2 regions of the Streptomyces sp. NPDC002577 genome follow, and region 2 is predicted to be linked to the other one. Evidence: riboswitches for the same ligand, from Rfam matches in the RefSeq annotation. Region 2 holds a riboswitch; the other holds the start of a gene.

Region 1 (4,221 bases), on a different contig from region 2:
ATGTGCGTCGGCTCAGGTCCGGTCCACATCCGCGCGGGGGACTCGGTGCGCTCGCCAATGGTGCGCTCGTTGATCAGGAGGGATCTCGCCTGGCCCCGCTGCAGCGCGGCGACGGTGGCCGCCATGCCCTCCGCCGCACTGCTGTACCGGGCGCGGTGCGCCATGAACGTCTCCGCCTGAGCCCTGTCGCGCACCGCCATGCGTCCACGGAACAGCTCCACCAGTTCCTCCTCCAGCAGCGCCCGGCCCTCGCCGCCCTCCCCCGCACCGCCCTCGGCGACGACCACTCGCTCGCTCAAGCGCCGGGGCAGCCGGTGGAGCAGGACGGCGCGCGCCCACACCTCCCCGCACACCACGATCACCTCCGCACCGCCCCGGTCGGCCAGTTCCCCCAGCTCGCCGGCGACCTGTGCGACGCCCCTCTGCCAGTCCACGACGGGGAACCGCCGACGCGAGTGCGTCCCGGGAGTGACCCTGCTGATGGGCCACCTGCCCGTCTCCAGATCGACCTGCAGTTCCTCCTGAAGGCCGCTCTCGCCTCTGTGGTCGACACGGTGCACGACGACAGCCGTGTACGGGATGTCCGGTGCATGCTGAACCGCCAGCGGCATGGCATCGGGCAGTGAGGTGAACTCGGTCAGGTCGCGCACGGGCGGATCGGGCAGCTCCGCCACCAGGGCGAGCCGCCCGTGCGCCGCGAAGACGGCCTGGCCGTGCCGGCCCGGCACGGCCCTGTCGGCCCCGATCACGGCGGCCACGGCAGCGACGGTGGCGGTGTCGGCGCCCTGCGCGGCCAGGTCGTCCCGCACATGGCGTCGCCGCACGTCGTTGGCGGTCTCCGGGTCCTCGACGTCCCGGGACGTGTCCACGTAGGCGCATGCATAGGGACCCGGCCGTGCGTACAGCGGTTCAAGGAAGGACAGCTTCACGGTTGTCTCCTGGCCTCACCTGGCCTCACCCTCTGGCCTGGGGCCGACCGTCCCTGGCCTGGGGTCGACCGCCCCTGTCCTCAGGCCGACCGCGCGAACGCGCGTGGCTTGGCATGACCATGTGGCGACGCCCATTCACGCCTTTGGTCAGCCTGGTCGGCCCGGTCCGGCGGTCTGGCTCTCGGCGGCGCGCCGGCGGGACGCCTCGATCTCGGCGTAGGCCTGGTCGCGGCCTTCCCAGTGGGAACCCTCGACGGACTTGCCGGGTTCCAGGTCCTTGTACACCTCGAAGAAGTGGGTGATCTCCAGCCGGTCGAACTCCGGGACGTCCCCGATGTCCTGGACGGCGGCGTAGCGCGGGTCATGGGCGGGCACGCACAGCACCTTCTGGTCCATGCCCTTGTCGTCGCGCATGACGAACATCGCGATCGCCCTGCACTCGATGGCACAGCCCGGGAACGTCGGGTCCCCGGTGACGACCGGAGCGTCCAAGGGGTCGCCGTCGCTGCCGAGCGTGCCGTCTATGTATCCGTAGTCGGCCGGATATTGCGTGGAGGTGAACAGCATGCGGTCCAGTCGGATCCGCCCGATCGAGTGATCCATCTCGTACTTGTTACGGGACCCCTGCGGGATCTCCACAATCACGTCGAATTCCACGGTGGCCCTCCTTGTCCGCGTCCTCGGCCCGTCCACCGGACCCGGCCGCTCAGGGCACGGGTCCGGGTGGCGGGCCGGGCGTGGTCGCATCACAGGTCGGCCGTTTCCTGCCGTTCGGCTACCCCCTCGGATCGGCCATGAACGGGTTCGGTCCGCGCGTTTTCGCCTGGATTTCTCTGCGCGCGGCCGACGGCCCGTGCGGAATCAATCCGCGATCTTCCGATGGAAACAGGTACGTCGAGCGGAAAGCAGGTACGTCAGTAGGCACCGTTGACGTTGTCCATCGACCCATACCTGGCGGCCGCGTAGTTGCACGCAGCAGTGATGTTGGCGACCGGGTCGAAAATGTCCCACGACGTACCGGAGACGTGATAGGCGCGGAAGGTGGGGTCGATGACCTGGAGGAGGCCCTTGGAGGGGGTTCCCTTTGCGGCGTTGGAGTCCCAGTTGTTGACGGCCTTCGGATTGCCCGAGGACTCGCGCATGATGTTGCGGTGGATTCCGTCGTAGCTGCCGGGAATGCCATGCGCGGCCATGACGTCGAGCGACTGCCTGATCCAGCCGTCCAGGTTGTTGGCGTACGTCTTCCCCGACCCCTGCTTGGGTGTGGCTGACGCGACCGGCGTCCCCGGCTGGGCCTCGACCATCAGCTTGAGGCCGGGACGGATCTTCGTCGGATCGGCGCCGATGACCGCCCGGTTGTCCTCGTACAGCTTCTTCCAGCCGCCCACCACGTGGTGCGAGGCTGCGATCTTGGCAAGCGTGTCACCCGCGACCACGGTGTAGGGGGTCATCTTGCCCGTCGGGGCGGCGACGACGGGCGAGAGCCCCGGTGCGGCGGCGGTCTGCACCGCCGGTGCCGCCTCGGCACTGGTAGCGGCCATCAACGGTGCGGCGAACACGGCACCACCGGCACCCAGGGCGACGAGGCCCCGAGCCAGCGGATTGGTCTTGGGACGACGGTGCATTCCCTTTGCAGGCATGACGAATTCCTCTCCGCCGCCTGCGAGGTGAGCTGTCGGGTTCGGGCTGGAGATGCCCGGCCGCAGTGTGAATGCGACTTCACCCCGAGCCGGTCCGGTTTCCGGATCGGTTCCGGTTTCCGGATCGGCGACTTACCTGGGTTCCCCGCTCCTGCCATACGTGAGTGATCGCGGTTTCCCGGGCGGCGGCAGGATTCGGCGTGACCGACCGGAGTGGCGCGAACGTAAGCGAGAACGCCCGGCCGGAACAAGGGCGGAATTCACAGCGATATCCGTATTTGCGAGTCGAGCCGGTGCCGGACCGGGCTGTCCGTCGGCCCAACTCCCTTTCTCCGCGAGCCGGATGAAGCAAGGAGCCAGACATGCAGAAAACGGGCAGATCATCCCGACGTGAGGCATATCACTGGTGAGGTGGCATTTCTCGCGCCGCAACACGACTCAAAGTACAGAAAGTTGAATGAATAGGACGTGAGTGAACTTTGATGAGGAATAGTGCAAATCGCCCATAACGTCAGCTCCAGCGACTCTCGGCGCGCCGGTCGGGTTCTTTCCCGGACCGATCAGCTGACGCAACCTCAACCTCCTCTACAGAGGCTGGAGGTGGAGGTCCGCAGTACGAGTCGCAGCACGAGTCGCGTGGCTGATGCGATTACGGGGGGCGCCAGCGGCGATCGCGAGGGCAGCCGCCACCGGCGAGCCGCGCAGGCGACCACCGGCATCCTCGCCACGAGTACCTACGCCACCAGGAAGGCGGAAGCGCCGCGCCCCCTGCGCCACCGCCCGCGCCCCGCCTTCGTCGAGGGCAGAGCCATGTACGGCATGACACTGCGTGTTCGACCATGACCCGCGGGAGCGCCCGGCCGCACACTCTCGCACGGCCCGGATCGCGCCGCCTCGTCCCGGTACGTCCGCATGCCGACGAGCCGCGGGCACCGACCGCCCGGTCTTAACGCAAGCTTGACGCGCTCGACCCCCTGCATCCGTGGGCCCGTGCATCACTCTCCGCTTACGCTGATCCCGCCGTCCGAGTGATGGCCGGAATCCCATGCTGAGCCGCACATCAGGAGAGCACTCGAATGGCCACCACCGAACGCCCGCCTGCGAGCCGATTGCGCACGTGGATGCTGGAAGGCCTCTCCGACATGGCCGGACACCAGCAGGGCCCGGACGCCGCCGCGCCGGAGCCCGCCCACAAGGGGCAGCCCTGGTGGCGGGTGATGTGCCTGACCGGCGTGGACTACTTCTCCACCCTCGGCTACCAGCCGGGCATCGCCGCCCTCGCGGCGGGCCTGCTGTCCCCCATCGCGACCATCGTGCTGGTGATCGTCACTCTGGCGGGCGCCCTGCCGGTGTACCGGCGCGTGGCCGACGAGAGCCCGCACGGACAGGGCTCGATCGCGATGCTGGAGCGGCTGCTGACGTTCTGGAAGGGCAAGCTCTTCGTCCTCACCCTGCTCGGGTTCGCCGCGACCGACTTCCTGATCACCATCACCCTGTCGGCGGCCGACGCCTCCACGCACCTGGTGGAGAACCCCCATCTGACCGGCGTACTGCACGACAAGCAGATGCTGATCACCCTGATCCTGATCGCGCTCCTCGGCGCGGTGTTCCTCAAGGGCTTCCTGGAGGCCATCGGCGTCGCCGTCGCGCTG
Region 2 (4,221 bases):
CTCAACATCGACCCGCCGGACCACACGCGGCTGCGGCGGCTGGTGTCGAAGGCGTTCACCCCGCGCCGCGTGGCCGAGTTCGCGCCGCGCGTGCAGGAGCTCACCGACCGCCTCATCGACCAGTTCGCGGCCAGAGGGACCGCCGACCTCATCCACGAGTTCGCCTTTCCCCTCCCCATTTACGCCATTTGCGACATGCTCGGCGTCCCCCGCGAGGACCAGGACGACTTCCGGGACTGGGCGGGCATGATGATCCGGCACGGCGGCGGGCCGCGCGGAGGCGTCGCGCGGTCCGTGAAGAAGATGCGCGGCTACCTCGCCGAGCTGATCCACCGCAAGCGCGAAGGCCTGCGCCAGGACGGCGACGACGACCTCATCTCCGGGCTCATCCGCGCCTCCGACCACGGCGAGCACCTCACCGAGAACGAGGCGGCCGCGATGGCGTTCATCCTGCTCTTCGCGGGGTTCGAGACGACCGTCAACCTCATCGGCAACGGCACGTACGCGCTGCTGCGCAACCCCGTCCAGCGCGAGCGGCTGCAGAAGTCCCTCGCCGCGGGCGAGACGGACCTGCTCGCCACGGGGGTCGAGGAACTCCTCCGTTACGACGGGCCGGTGGAGCTCGCCACCTGGCGGTTCGCCACCGAGGCGCTCACGATCGGCGGGCAGCACATCGAGCCCGGCGACCCCGTCCTCGTCGTACTCGCCGCCGCCGACCGCGACCCCGAGCGGTTCGCCGAACCCGACACCCTCGACCTGGCCCGGCGCGACAACCAGCACCTCGGATACGGGCACGGCATCCACTATTGCCTGGGCGCGCCGCTCGCCCGGCTGGAGGGCCAGACGGCTCTCGCCACGCTGCTGACGCGCCTTCCTGACCTGCAACTCGATGCGGATCCTGCCGATTTGCGGTGGCGCGGCGGGCTCATCATGCGGGGGCTGCGAACGCTGCCGGTGCGCTTCACTCCGCGGCCGTAGCCCAACTCGTCAGTAGCATTCCGGAAGCTCTAGCTGACGCACCGTCAACCTTGTGACTTTCACGTGATCTGCGCTGCATTGACTTGTGACAGGCGTTCGACTCCCGCTACGTTCACCGTCGACTCGGGCATCAACTGTCCCAGTCACCCCAATCTTGCCCGGTTGGCTCCGTCGGCCGGGTAAGTCCCGACCGCGAAAGGCAACCGCATGCTCTCCGGGAACGGCCGACACCGTCGCCCCCGCCAGGCTCCGGCCCTCATCGTCGCGGCGGGGGTGACCGGATCGGCCATCGCGATCCCGCTGCTCGGCGCCACCAGCGCCGTCGCCGCGGACACCACCACCTGGGACCACCTCGCCGAATGCGAGAGCGGCGGCGCGTGGAGCGCGAACGAGGGCAACGGCTACTACGGCGGTCTGCAGCTCACGCAGGAGACCTGGGAGAACCACGGCGGCCTCGACTACGCCCCGAGCGCGGATCAGGCGAGCCGCTCGCAGCAGATAGCCGTTGCCGAGAAGGTCCTCGCGGACGAGGGGCCCAAGGCGTGGCCGACCTGCTCCCTGCTCGTCGGTCTCACCAAGGGTGAGGCCGCGGCGGACGTCGACACGGGTGTGTCGAAGGACGCGTCCGGTTCGTCGTCCGAGGCGTCGTCCGGCTCCTCGGATGCGGCGGAGCACTCGGCCTCCGACGAATCGACCGACGACTCCACCACTGACTCGGCAGCCTCCGGCGAATCGAAGGGGAGCAATCGGGGCGATTCGGGCAAGTCCGATAAGTCTAGTAAGGCCGACGGTGGTTCGTCCTCCGATTCGGCCACCGCGGACCCCGCCGAGTCTGGCGAGTCGTCGTCCGAAAGCGCGGGAACGGGCCGGCATCGCGGCGACAGCGCCCAGGAGGGCCTGACGGACACGCGCTCCTCCGACCCCTCCGGCCGCCATGCCTCGCGCTCCGAAGCGGGCCGCGGCGAGGACGATTCGTACACCGTGCGCACCGGCGACAACCTCTGGGCCATCGCCGACGCCCATGACATCAAGGGCGGATGGACTGCTCTCTATCAGGAGAACAAGAAGAGCGTCGGCGCCGACCCCGACCTCATCCTCCCCGGTCAGACCCTGGATCTCGGCCTCGAATCGGCCGATAAATAGCGATAGTTCAGGGCTAATTGTCCGTTTTGGCGGGAGTGAGAGATGAGTCTCAGAAGCCCTGATCGTCTTTGAAATCCACTCCAGCGGATGTTTACGGTCGTGACCGCTCGCCACAGCGGGCACTCGCGGTCGTCACGCCGAATCCTGCCGACGGCCATGCGGGTTCAGTCGTCGCGTTCAGCGCCGTAGGCAGGAGCGGGGGACCCAAGGTTTGCGCCGGCAACGGCCGTTGAGTAGCTGAGCACACATGGTGCCGGCTGACTGCGGCCAGAACCGGCTTGGGGTGAAGTCGCGCGCAACGAAAGCCGCGACCGGGCAACTCTTCCCGAAGCTCTCAAGGAGCACGGGATACCCCTACCGCCCGAACCCGACAGCTCACCTCGCAGGCGTCGGTGAGGGGATCACTCCATGCTGCGTTCCAGCCAGGGCAAGCACCGCCGCGCGTCCGTGCTCAACCGGACTTCTCGCATCGCTTCGCTCGCCGGTGTCACCGGTGTCGCCATCGTCGCCCCGCTGATGGCGGCCGGCTCCGCCTCCGCCGCCACCGCCACCGAGTGGGACGCCGTCGCCCAGTGCGAGTCGGGCGGCAACTGGTCCATCAACACCGGCAACGGCTACTACGGCGGTCTGCAGTTCTCGGCCTCCACGTGGGCCGCGTACGGCGGTACGCAGTACGCCGCCACGGCCGACAAGGCCACCAAGGAGCAGCAGATAACCGTCGCCGAGAAGGTCCTCGCGGCTCAGGGCAAGGGCGCTTGGCCGACCTGTGGCGTGAACCTCTCCAGCACCCCGTACGAGGGCGGCTCGACCGCGACCACCACGGACTCCGCCACCGCTCAGCAGAGCGACAGCACTCAGCAGAAGTCGAGCGAGAGCGCGACCGAGTCGGGTGCGACCGAGTCGAGCAAGACCACGCAGAGCACGGACGAGCAGACCGCCTCCGGCTCCGAGGGCAGCGGCTCGACCGCGACTGTCGAGACCCCGACCGGCGAGAAGGTCAAGAAGGGCGACGGCGAGTACAAGGTCGTGAAGGGCGACACCCTCAGCAAGATCGCCAAGGGCCGCAAGGTCAAGGGCGGCTGGAAGAAGCTGTTCGAGCTGAACAAGGACGTCGTCCAGGACTGCAACGTCATCTACCCGGGCCAGCAGCTCCACCTCGGCTGAAGGACCGCTCTCCCATAGATCTCCCGCAGATCTCTCCAGCCCCTCGCCCCGGCGCGTGTCCCCCCGCGTGCCGGGGCGAGGTTCGTCCCGTTGCGTGCCCGTAGCCGCCGGGATGCCACCCGCCTTTGTTCCGTTCAGAAACAATTTGCTTTCAGTTTGTCCACGGGCCGGTCGGTCGGCTGGCCGTCGCCCCGGAGCCGGATAGGCTCTTGTCGCAAGGCCAAAGACATACAGCCCCGCACTTCCAGCGTCACATCCCAGAAGGAGATGCTCGTGCCGTCCATCGACGTCGTCGTAGCCCGGGAAATCCTGGACTCCCGAGGCAACCCCACGGTCGAGGTCGAGGTCGGCCTCGACGACGGCAGCACCGGTCGTGCCGCCGTCCCCTCCGGTGCGTCCACCGGTGCGTTCGAGGCCCTCGAGCTCCGCGACGGAGACGCCAACCGCTACGGCGGCAAGGGCGTCGAGAAGGCCGTCCTCGCCGTCATCGAGCAGATCGGCCCGGAGCTCGTCGGGTACGACGCCACCGAGCAGCGCCTGATCGACCAGGCGATGTTCGACCTGGACGCCACCCCGGACAAGTCCTCGCTCGGCGCCAACGCCATCCTCGGCGTCTCGCTCGCCGTCGCCCACGCCGCCTCCGAGGCCTCCGACCTGCCGCTCTTCCGCTACCTGGGCGGCCCGAACGCGCACCTGCTGCCGGTGCCGATGATGAACATCCTGAACGGCGGCTCGCACGCCGACTCCAACGTGGACATCCAGGAGTTCATGATCGCCCCGATCGGCGCGGAGTCCTTCTCCGAGGCCCTGCGCTGGGGCACCGAGGTCTACCACACCCTCAAGAAGGTGCTGAAGGCCAAGGGCCTGGCCACCGGCCTCGGCGACGAGGGCGGCTTCGCCCCGAACCTCGGCTCCAACCGCGAGGCCCTCGACCTC

Evidence for each region. Region 2 has a riboswitch for cyclic di-AMP ahead of ACWD4J_RS36715 (transglycosylase family protein). Riboswitches for the same ligand answer to the same signal wherever they lie in the genome.
Region 1: another riboswitch for cyclic di-AMP. It lies ahead of ACWD4J_RS19200 (transglycosylase SLT domain-containing protein); the one in region 2 lies ahead of ACWD4J_RS36715 (transglycosylase family protein).

The regions. Positions count from the first base shown of each region.
Region 1 is NZ_JBSFWK010000013.1:30,181-34,401, forward strand. Features, by position in the region: gene ACWD4J_RS19190 (baeRF2 domain-containing protein) at 1-929, opposite strand, end outside; gene ACWD4J_RS19195 (inorganic diphosphatase) at 1,077-1,586, opposite strand; gene ACWD4J_RS19200 (transglycosylase SLT domain-containing protein) at 1,844-2,569, opposite strand; cyclic di-AMP (ydaO/yuaA leader) riboswitch at 2,574-2,746, opposite strand; gene ACWD4J_RS19205 (amino acid transporter) at 3,646-4,221, shown strand, end outside.
Region 2 is NZ_JBSFWK010000048.1:25,020-29,240, reverse strand. Features, by position in the region: gene ACWD4J_RS36725 (cytochrome P450 family protein) at 1-978, shown strand, start outside; gene ACWD4J_RS36720 (transglycosylase family protein) at 1,186-2,121, shown strand; cyclic di-AMP (ydaO/yuaA leader) riboswitch at 2,293-2,525, shown strand; gene ACWD4J_RS36715 (transglycosylase family protein) at 2,530-3,285, shown strand; gene eno (phosphopyruvate hydratase) at 3,553-4,221, shown strand, end outside.